One region of the Streptomyces sp. NBC_01296 genome, then DNA from elsewhere that is predicted to be linked to it. Evidence: riboswitches for the same ligand, from Rfam matches in the RefSeq annotation. Region 1 holds a riboswitch; each other region holds the start of a gene.
The links. A riboswitch is a leader RNA that binds a small molecule or an ion and turns the genes downstream of it on or off. The one in region 1 is predicted to bind cyclic di-AMP.

Region 1 (3,264 bases):
GAGGCACACGGCGGGGGCGCTCTGATGTGGGACTTCGGCAGGACGCTGGTGAAGCAGGCCGTCGCCGGCGGCTGACGGCCTGCTCTCTTCGATCGTCTCCCGGCGGCGGCGGCGGCGTCGTCGGCCGGGCTGTCGCTCGGGTTATCGCTCGAGCAGCTGATCCCGCAGCCGGTCGAGGGTCTCGGGCGTGAGTCCGAGGCCCTCGGCGAGGTACCGGTCCACCCCGCCCCAGTGCTCGTCGATGGTGTCGAAGGCCGCCCTCAGGTACTCGGCGCGGGCGTCGAAGAGCGGGGCGAGCAGCTCCATCACCTCGGGGGAGCGGGCCTCGGGCGCGTCGCTGCCGCGGCGCACGCGGTAGCGACGGTGCGGGGCGTTGGACTCCAGGTAGTCCGCCACGATCGCGCCGCGCTCGACGCCCAGCGCGAGCAGGGTGACGGCGATCGACAGGCCGGCCCGGTCCTTGCCGGCCGCGCAGTGCATGAGCGCCGGCACGCTGTCCTCGGCGAGGGCGTGGACGACCCGGCTGTGCTCGGCGGTGCGGTTCTCGATCATCGCGCGGTACGAGTTGGTCATCCGGGCGGCGGCCTTTCCGTCGCCGAGGAGTCCACGGAGCTGTTCGACGCCGCCGTCGCGGACCATCTTCCAGAATTCTTTGCCGGCGGCCGGATCCGACAGCGGGATGTTGACGTTCCGTACGCCGGGGAGCTCGATGTCGGGCCCCTCCAGAGCGTGGTCGGCGTGGTTGCGGAAGTCGAAGACGGTGTGCAGGCCGAGCGATGTGAGGAATTCTGCATCGGTTTCGGTGGCATGTGCCAGATGTCCGCTACGGAATAGTTTTCCTGGCTTGACCCTCCGTCCGTCGGCGGTCGGCAGGCCGCCCACATCACGGAAGTTGCGCACTCCGGCCAGCTCCGGCTCCGGCAGGGGCTCCGTCCGCGGGGGCTGGGGTATCTGCTGGGTCACGGGAACTCCTCGGCGTCGTCGTGGGATGTCCGAATTGCGCTGGTTGGGACCAACTTGCCATCACTGGAGGCGAGATCGGGCGCAGCCCCGTGAGCCAGATCATACGGTGACCGTGAGTGCCTGATCGTCGAAGCCGAAAGGCCCGGCCGGGGCGGTTGTTGGCGGCGGGGAATGGACGGAGGGTGACCGGAATTCCGTCGAAATCCGCGGCCTGTGAATCCGTCAGGAAATTCGTGGCTTGTTCCGTGCGGCGGAACTCGATTACCTTCGCGATCGATCCGGATGGACCGCCGAATCCTGCCGCCGTCCGGGAACCGCACCCGACTATTCACGCGCGCGGCAGGAGCGGGGGAACCAGGTAAGCCGCTGTGCCCGATCTTTGTATCGGTGCAGCTCGGGGTGAAGCCGTACATGTTCCGTTCATGTGCGGCCGGACATCTCCAGTCCGAACCCGACAGCTCACCTCGCAGGCGACGGAGAGGAATTCGCCATGCCTGCAAAGGGTAAGCACCGCCGTCCCAAGTCCCGTTCCATGGCGCGCGGCTTCGCCGTCGCAGGCACCGGTGGTGCGGCCCTCGCGCTGCCGCTGCTGGGTGCCGCCGGCGCCCACGCGGCCGGCGCCCCGGCCGCCGCCCCCGCCGCGGCTCCCGTGCAGGCCCTGCAGGTTCCGGTGGCGCTGCAGGCCGCGCCCGCCGCTGCCGCGCAGGCCGCGCCGGCCGTCTACACGGTCGTGCCGGGCGACTACCTCTCCAAGATCGCCCAGGACCGCCACCTCTCGGGCGGCTGGCAGCAGCTGTACGCCGACAACCGCGAGGCAGTCGGCACCAACCCGTCGCTGATCCACCCCGGGCTGAAGCTGACCCTCGGTGCGCCGGGCGAGGCGGCGCCGGCCGCGCAGTCCGCTCCGGCCCCGGCGAAGAAGTCCTCGGCCTCGGCCTCGGCCTCCTCCTCCGACGACAAGGGGTCCGCGGACGCCGCGCCGGCCCCCGCCGCCCCCGCGGCCGCGGCCGCCGCCGCGCCCGCCAAGAAGAGCACCGCCGCCAAGTCCGCCGCCGGTACGGTCAGCGCCGCCGGCTTCGTCGCCCCCGTCGGCGGCGGGATCTCCACCCAGTACAAGACCCCCGGCGCCATGTGGTCCAGCGGCTACCACACCGGTGTCGACTTCATCGCGAGCTCCGGCACCACCGTCCGGGCCGTGGGCGCGGGCACCGTGGTCTCCGCCGGCTGGGCGGGCGCGTACGGCAACGAGGTCGTCATCCGGCACGCGGACGGCAAGTACTCCCAGTACGGCCACCTGTCCCAGCTCTCCGTCTCCGCCGGCCAGAGCGTCACCGGCGGCCAGACCATCGGCCTCTCCGGCTCCACCGGCAACTCGACCGGCCCGCACCTGCACTTCGAGATCCGCACCGGGCCGTCCTACGGCTCGGACATCGACCCGCTGGCCTACCTCCGCTCCAAGGGCGTGAGCATCTGACGGCTCCCGCCGTCGGAGCGAGGCAACCGGACACGTGAGGCCGGGACCCGAGGGGGGTCCCGGCCTCACGCCCTGTTATTCCGGACTGACCAGGTGGTATAGATCACGGCCCGTCAACCCCTTCCTACGATGGCGTAGGTCACGCACCGGGGTGAAAGATGTGTTCTCGTGGCAGCGACGAAGACGACACTCAAAACCATCGGCTCGTACGCGGCGATCGGGGACAGCTTCACCGAGGGTGTGGGGGACCCGGGGCCCGGGGAGACCTTTCTCGGCTGGGCGGACCGGCTGGCCGTACTCCTGGCCGATCAGCGCGACGAACACGAATTCCGGTACGCGAACCTGGCCGTGCGGGGGCGCCTCCTCGACCAGATCGTGGCCGAACAGGTCCCCCGGGCCAAGGAGCTCGCACCCGACCTGGTGAGCTTCTGCGCCGGCGGCAACGACATCATCCGGCCCGGCAGTGACCCGGACGACGTGGCGGAGCGGTTCGAGGCGGCCGTCGCCGACCTCACCGGAGCCGTCGGCCACGTCATGATCACCACCGGATTCGACACCCGGGGCGTGCCGGTCCTCAAGCACCTCCGGGGCAAGGTGGCCACGTACAGCGCCCATGTGCGCGCCATCGCCGACCGCTACGACTGCCCGGTGCTCGACCTCTGGTCGCTGAAGTCCGTACAGGATCGGCGTGCTTGGGACGACGACCGGCTGCACCTCTCGCCCGAGGGACACACCCGGGTCGCGCTGCGCGCCGCCCAGGTGCTCGGGTTCGAGGTGCCGGCCGACCCCGACCAGCCGTGGCCGCCGCAACAGCCGCGCGGCTCGGT
Region 2 (3,264 bases), 790 kb from region 1:
TCTGCCGCTTCGCCGTACTGTTCGGCGACCCGCAGCTGGCGCTCAGCGCCGTCCAGCGGGTCCTTGACATCACCGCCGAGGAGGTGCAGGCCGTGGCCGCGGCCCGACTGCGCCCCGACAACCGCGCGGTGCTGGTGTACGAGCCGCTCCCGGCAGAGGCCGACGAGAACGACGAGACCGAAGGGGCGGAGCAGTGAGCGACACCGCAGCCGTCACGATGACCTTCCACCCGCAGCCGCAGGCCGGCCAGGCCCGGCCCTGGGCCTTCCCGGCGCCCGAGCGGGGCTCGCTGTCCAACGGGCTGACCCTGCTGCGCTGCCACCGCCCCGGCCAGCAGGTCGTCGCGGTCGAGGTCAACCTCGCCGCCCCGCTGGACGCTGAGCCCGCGGGCCTGGACGGCGTCGCGACCATCATGGCCCGCGCGCTCTCCGAGGGCACCGACAAGCACTCCGCCGAGGAGTTCGCGGCCGAGCTGGAGCGCTGCGGCGCCACGCTCGACGCGCACGCCGACCACCCGGGCGTGCGGGTCTCCCTGGAGGTCCCGGCCTCCCGGCTGGCCAAGGCGCTGGGCCTGCTCGCCGAGGCGCTGCGCGCGCCCGCCTTCGCCGACAGCGAGGTCGACCGCCTGGTGCGCAACCGGCTCGACGAGATCCCGCACGAGCTGGCCAACCCGCAGCGCCGCGCCGCCAAGGAGCTCTCCCGGCAGCTCTTCCCGGCCACGCTGCGGATGTCCCGCCCGCGCCAGGGCACCGAGGAGACGGTCGCCCGGATCGACTCCGCGGCCGTGCGCGCCTTCTTCGAGGCGCACGTACGCCCCGCCACCGCCACCGCGGTGGTCGTCGGCGACCTGACCGGCATCGACCTGGACGCCGTACTGGCGGACACCCTGGGCACCTGGACGGGCAACACCGCCGCGGCCCTCCCGGTGCCGCCGGTGACCGCCGACGACACCGGCCGCGTGGTCATCGTGGACCGGCCCGGCGCGGTCCAGACGCAGCTGCTCATCGGCCGGATCGGGCCGGACCGGCACGAGCGGGTCTGGGCGGCGCAGGTGCTCGGCACGTACTGCCTGGGCGGCACCCTCACCTCGCGCCTGGACAAGGTGCTGCGCGAGGAGAAGGGCTACACGTACGGCGTGCGCGCCTTCGGCCAGGTGCTGCGCTCCACCGCCGACGGCAAGGGCGCCTCGATGCTCGCCATCAGCGGCTCCGTGGACACCCCCAACACGGGCCCGGCGCTCGACGACCTCTGGAAGGTGCTCCGCACCCTCGCGGAGGGCGGCCTGACCGATGCCGAACGGGACGTGGCGGTGCAGAACTTGGTGGGCGTGGCCCCGCTGAAGTTCGAGACGGCCGCGGCCGTCGCCGGCACGCTCGCCGACCAGGTCGAGCAGGAGCTTCCGGACGACTACCAGGCCCGGTTGTACGCGCAGCTGGCCCAAACGGGCACGGTGGAGGCGACTTCGGCCGTCCTGGCCGCCTTCCCGGTGGACCGCCTGGTCACCGTCCTGGTGGGCGACGCCTCGCAGATCGAGGCGCCGGTGCGGGCGCTGGGGATCGGTGAGGTCACCGTCGTCACCAACTGACGGACATCCCAAGGGGCTCCGGTGGCTTGTCCACCGGAGCCCTTTTTGTCTGTTTAGTGGAGAGGTTGCTTGTATGCGGTGTGGCGTACGCAACAAAAAGGCGTGTCTGTTTGGCGATTGACTGATGATCCGCCTAGCGTCGGCCGTGCTGTCCGTCAGTTGTACGCGCCGCATCCGCGGCACCGGGCAGCGATCGCCGAGTCCCCGTCAGGCGCGAGCCTGGGGAGCCGGGGACCCACATGTGTCCCTGGGGTGAATCGGACCGCCTCGTCAGAGGGGGCCCGTAGGAGACCTTCCTGCTCCGAACCCGTCAGCTAACCCGGTAGGCGAGAAGGAAGGAAAGGATCAGCCCCTTCATGGCGTTTGGCAGTCGTGCCGCCGGTAAGCACCGTGGTTCCAGTCGTCTGAGCCGCAAGACCGCCGGCTACGCCGGCATAGCCGCCCTCGCCACCACCGGTGTCGTCGGCTCCCTCGCAGGCCCGGCGTTCGCCGCGTCGGACAAGGCCCCCTCCATGGAGGACACCGGCCTGAACGCCGTCGTGACGGCCGAGGACCTGCCGGTCCAGATCGAGGCCCAGGCCGAGGCCCAGGAGCACGCGGCAGAGGCCGCGGCTGCCAAGGCGAAGGCGGAGGCCGACGCGAAGGCGCGCGCCGCCGAGGCCAAGCAGAAGGCCGAGGAGAAGGCGAAGGCCGAGCGCGAGGCCGCCGAGCGCGCCGCCCGCGAGGAGGAGCGCAAGCGCCTCAACACCTTCGTCGCCCCCGTCGACGGCTCCTACATCAGCACCCAGTGGCACGCGGGCGGCGGCATGTGGTCCTCCGGCAGCCACACCGGCATCGACTTCCACGCGGCCTCCGGCACCTCGGTGCACGCGGTGGGCGCCGGAACCGTGGTCGAGGCCGGCTGGGGCGGGGCGTACGGCAACAACGTCGTCATCAAGCACAACGACGGCACCTACACCCAGTACGGCCACATGACCTCGCTGGACGTCTCCGTCGGCGAGCAGGTCACCCCGGGCCAGCAGATCGGCCTGTCGGGCTCCACCGGCAACTCCAGCGGCCCGCACCTGCACTTCGAGGCCCGTACCGGCGCCCAGTACGGCTCGGACATCGACCCGGTCGCGTACCTGCGCAACCACGGCGTCGACGTCTGACCCGCAGCACTTCACCGAAGGCCCCGGCTCCCCGAGCCGGGGCCTTCGCGTTGTGGCCGCAAGCGGCCGCATTGTGGCTGTAAATATTCGCGATTTCCGTCCGCGCTCGGAAAACATCGCGTGTTGCAATAGAGTCCCAGTACGATCCGAGCACGGTCGCGGCAATGGCGTCGGCAGTCGGAAATAGGCGGAGGTCCGGACTTGCGTATTCCTGCGCACGCGGTATGCACGGCAATCCGCGACGACATCGTCTCCGGAGTCTTCGAGCCGGGCGGCCGGCTGACCGAGGAGCTGCTGGCCCGCCGGTACGGGGTCTCCCGCGTCCCCGTCCGCGAGGCGCTGCGGACCCTGGAGTCCGAGGGCTTCGTCACCACCCGGCGGCATGCGGGCGCCTGCGTCGCCGAGCCCACCGAGCAGGAGGCGGCCGACCTCCTGGAACTGCGGATGCTGATCGAGCCGCTGGCGGCGGCCCGGGCCGCCCGCCGGCGTACCGAGGCCCACCTGAAGGTGCTGCGCGGGCTGGTCAGA
Region 3 (3,264 bases), 3.4 Mb from region 1:
GCGAGCGCGATGTCCTTGCCGGGGACGTAGCCGGCCTGCTTGATGGCCTCGACGATGAGGTCGAGCGCGGCGCGGTTGGACTCCAGGTTCGGGGCGAAGCCGCCCTCGTCGCCCAGGCCGGTGGACAGGCCCTTGGTGTGCAGGACCTTCTTGAGGGTGTGGTACACCTCGGCACCCCAGCGCAGCGCCTCGGAGAAGGACTCCGCGCCGATCGGGGCGATCATGAACTCCTGGATGTCCACGTTGGAGTCGGCGTGCGACCCACCGTTGAGGATGTTCATCATCGGAACGGGCAGCAGGTGCGCGTTCGGGCCGCCGAGGTAGCGGAAGAGCGGGAGGTCCGAGGCCTCGGACGCGGCGTGCGCGACGGCGAGGGACACGCCGAGGATGGCGTTGGCGCCGAGCGAGCCCTTGTTGTCGGTGGCGTCCAGGTCGAACATGGCCTGGTCGATCAGGCGCTGCTCGGTGGCGTCGTAGCCGACGAGCTCCGGGCCGATCTGCTCGATGACCGCGAGGACGGCCTTCTCGACACCCTTGCCCATGTAACGGTTGGGGTCACCGTCACGGAGCTCAATGGCCTCGAAGGCACCGGTGGAGGCGCCGGACGGAACTGCAGCACGGCCGGTGCTGCCATCGTCGAGGCCCACCTCGACCTCGACCGTGGGGTTGCCTCGGGAGTCCAGGATTTCCCGGGCTACGACGACGTCGATGGACGGCACGAGCATCTCCTTCTGGGATGTGACGCTGGGTGTGCGGTGGCATGTCAGGCCGTGGGATGGCCCCGCCGACTAGAGCCTAACCGGCTCCGGGCACTCGGCCAGCCGACCGCCCGCCTCCTGGGACGAAAAAGGGCCCGAATACCCGCCTTCCGGTACATAGGACTCTCGACTGCCGGCGTCCCGGCCGGGTCCGTGGCGGGACGGGGGAGGGGAACAGGAGGGGCTCGGGCCGGACAAACGCCGCCGCCCGGCGCGTGGGGGGAAGACGCGCCGGGCGGTGGGGATGCTGCGTGTTGTGCTCGCTGCCGCAGTTGTTGCGGCAGGGTTCAGCTGAGCTTCAGCTTCTGACCCGGGAAGATCAGGTCGGCGTCCGAGACGATGTCCTTGTTGAGCTCGAAGAGCTTCTCCCAGCCGCCCTTGACGCCGTTGGCCTCGGCGATGGTGCCCAGGGTGTCGCCGGGCTTGACCTCGTACGAGCCGTTGCCGGTCTTCGGGGCCAGGGCCTCGGAGCGCTCGGAGCGGGTCGTCGGAGCCTCGGAGCGCTTCGTCTCCTTCTTCGGCTCGGTCTTCTTCGGCTGGGTCTTCTTGGTCTCGGTCTTCTGCTCCGTCTTCTTCGGGGTGTCGGTCGTACCACCGCCGGTGTAGGAGGAGTTGGAGAGGCCGACGCCGCAGGACGGCCACGCGCCCTTGCCCTGGCCCTTGAGGACCTTCTCGGCGATGGCTATCTGCTGCGACTTGGAGGCCTGGTTGGCCTGCGCGGCGTAGGCCTTGCCGCCGTACGCGGCCCAGGTGGAGGACGAGAACTGCAGGCCGCCGTAGTAGCCGTTGCCCGTGTTGATGGACCAGTTGCCGCCGGACTCGCACTGCGCGACGCGGTCCCACTCACCGGAGGTGGCGGCGGAGGCCGAGCCGGCCGCCATCAGCGGGGCGGCGACGGCGACACCGGCGACGCCGGCGAGCGTGACGATGCGGGTGGTCCGCTGAATGGCCGTGGCGCGGCGGTGCTTGCCCTTGCCGGAAAGCAGCATGGAGTTCTCCTCACCGACGCCTACGAGGTGAGCTGTCGGGTTCGGGCTGATGAGTGCCCGGCCGTGCGACGTGGCGCACGACTTAACCCCTAGCCGTTTCCGCGGCCGTCTCTCAACGGCCGGTCCCGGCGCCTACCTTGGTTCCCCCGCTCCTGCCTTCGGCGCTTGACGCGACGACTGTTCCCCCCGTCCGCCGGCAGGATTCGGCGATGCGGTCGAAGGAGCCCGCGGTGGCGGGCGACTCAGAAGGTAGACACGTCTCTCCCCGATGTTCAACGAGGAACACCGGGGAGATGCGGCCCCTACTTGCGCTCCCTTTAGGGCCGTTTGCGCAGGTGAGGACGGGGTTTGCGGAAGGCTCCAGGCGGGACACGCCAGTTGACCGGAAGAGACACATGTCTCACTTGCAGATAACGGACATTCAGCTCTTTACGGATGCCCGAAGTGCCGTTATTTCTGCCTTAGATCCAGATTCTGACCGGGCTTGATCAGATCGGCGTCATTGCCGATGACCTGCTCGTTGGCCTGGTAGAGCGCGTTCCAGCCGCCCTTGAGCCCCTTGGCGGACGCGATGGTGGCCAGGCTGTCGCCCGCCTGGACGGTGTACGAGGGGGCCGACGCCCCCTCAGATGCCGCAGGCAGTTCCGGCGCGGGCGTACCACGGTGCTTGCCGGTGCCGGAGGTGTCCGGGATGGCACTCGGGTCGGTGGAGGCGCCCGGGGTGCCCGGGGCCGCGGGGGTGCCGGGGTTGGCCGGGACGACCGGAGCGGTCGGGTCCGCCGGGTTCCCGGGCGTGGTCGGGCTCCCCGGGGTCGTCGGCGCGGTGGGCGTCGTCGGGGCCGTGGGGGTACCCGGGTTCGCGGTCGGGTCGCCCGGGAGCACCGGGACGGTCGGCGACGTGGACGGCAGGTCCGGGTCGGGCATGACGGGCAGTCCGCTGTTCGGCGCGAGCGGCGCCGGCGGGATCGTGAAGTCCGGGGCCGGGGTCGGGGCGCCGAAGTCCAGCGCCTTCACTCCGGAGCCGCCCTTCGGGACCGAGTGGTCGGGGCGCGAGGGGCTCGGGGCGACGGGGCCGAGCGTGCCGGGCAGGCCCGGATCCACGGTCGCGGCGGGGGCCTGCTGGGTCAGCCCGGCCGACTCCGAGCACTGCCCCCACGCCTGGGGGCCCTGGCTGCCCAGCACCCGCTCGGCGACGGCGATCTGCTGCGAACGGCTGGCGAGGTCGGGGCGCTCGGCGAAGTCGAGGCCGCCCGAGGAGTTCCACTGCTCCTGCGTGAACGAAAGTCCGCCGTAGGACCCGCTGCCGGAGTTGGCGCTCCAGGAGCCGCCGCTCTCGCACTCGGCGACCTTGTCCCACGTGGAGGTGTCCGCCGCGCTCGCGCCGGTGGCAGCGAGAAGTGGCAGGGCCAACGCGGAACCGGTGACTCCGGCGGTGACGACTATCGCGGGTACCTGGCGGGGGCGTCTGTGGCGGCCGTTCCCGGAACGCATGAGCTGCACCTTTCGCATAACGGCTG

Region 2: it holds a riboswitch for cyclic di-AMP, as region 1 does, so the genes downstream of both, OG299_RS11525 (M23 family metallopeptidase) here and OG299_RS08440 (LysM peptidoglycan-binding domain-containing M23 family metallopeptidase) in region 1, are expected to answer to the same signal.
Region 3: it holds a riboswitch for cyclic di-AMP, as region 1 does, so the genes downstream of both, OG299_RS23775 (transglycosylase family protein) here and OG299_RS08440 (LysM peptidoglycan-binding domain-containing M23 family metallopeptidase) in region 1, are expected to answer to the same signal.

What each region holds. Positions count from the first base shown of each region.
Region 1 covers NZ_CP130720.1:1,799,414-1,802,677, reverse strand. Annotated here, with positions in the region: gene OG299_RS08450 (aspartate aminotransferase family protein) at 1-75, shown strand, start outside; gene OG299_RS08445 (tyrosine-protein phosphatase) at 142-963, opposite strand; cyclic di-AMP (ydaO/yuaA leader) riboswitch at 1,275-1,451, shown strand; gene OG299_RS08440 (LysM peptidoglycan-binding domain-containing M23 family metallopeptidase) at 1,454-2,437, shown strand; gene OG299_RS08435 (SGNH/GDSL hydrolase family protein) at 2,606-3,264, shown strand, end outside.
Region 2 covers NZ_CP130720.1:2,585,474-2,588,737, reverse strand. Annotated here, with positions in the region: gene OG299_RS11535 (M16 family metallopeptidase) at 1-197, shown strand, start outside; gene OG299_RS11530 (M16 family metallopeptidase) at 218-1,585, shown strand; cyclic di-AMP (ydaO/yuaA leader) riboswitch at 1,770-1,928, shown strand; gene OG299_RS11525 (M23 family metallopeptidase) at 1,942-2,736, shown strand; gene OG299_RS11520 (GntR family transcriptional regulator) at 2,938-3,264, shown strand, end outside.
Region 3 covers NZ_CP130720.1:5,218,293-5,221,556, reverse strand. Annotated here, with positions in the region: gene eno (phosphopyruvate hydratase) at 1-725, opposite strand, end outside; gene OG299_RS23775 (transglycosylase family protein) at 1,046-1,747, opposite strand; cyclic di-AMP (ydaO/yuaA leader) riboswitch at 1,750-1,921, opposite strand; gene OG299_RS23770 (LysM peptidoglycan-binding domain-containing protein) at 2,198-3,238, opposite strand.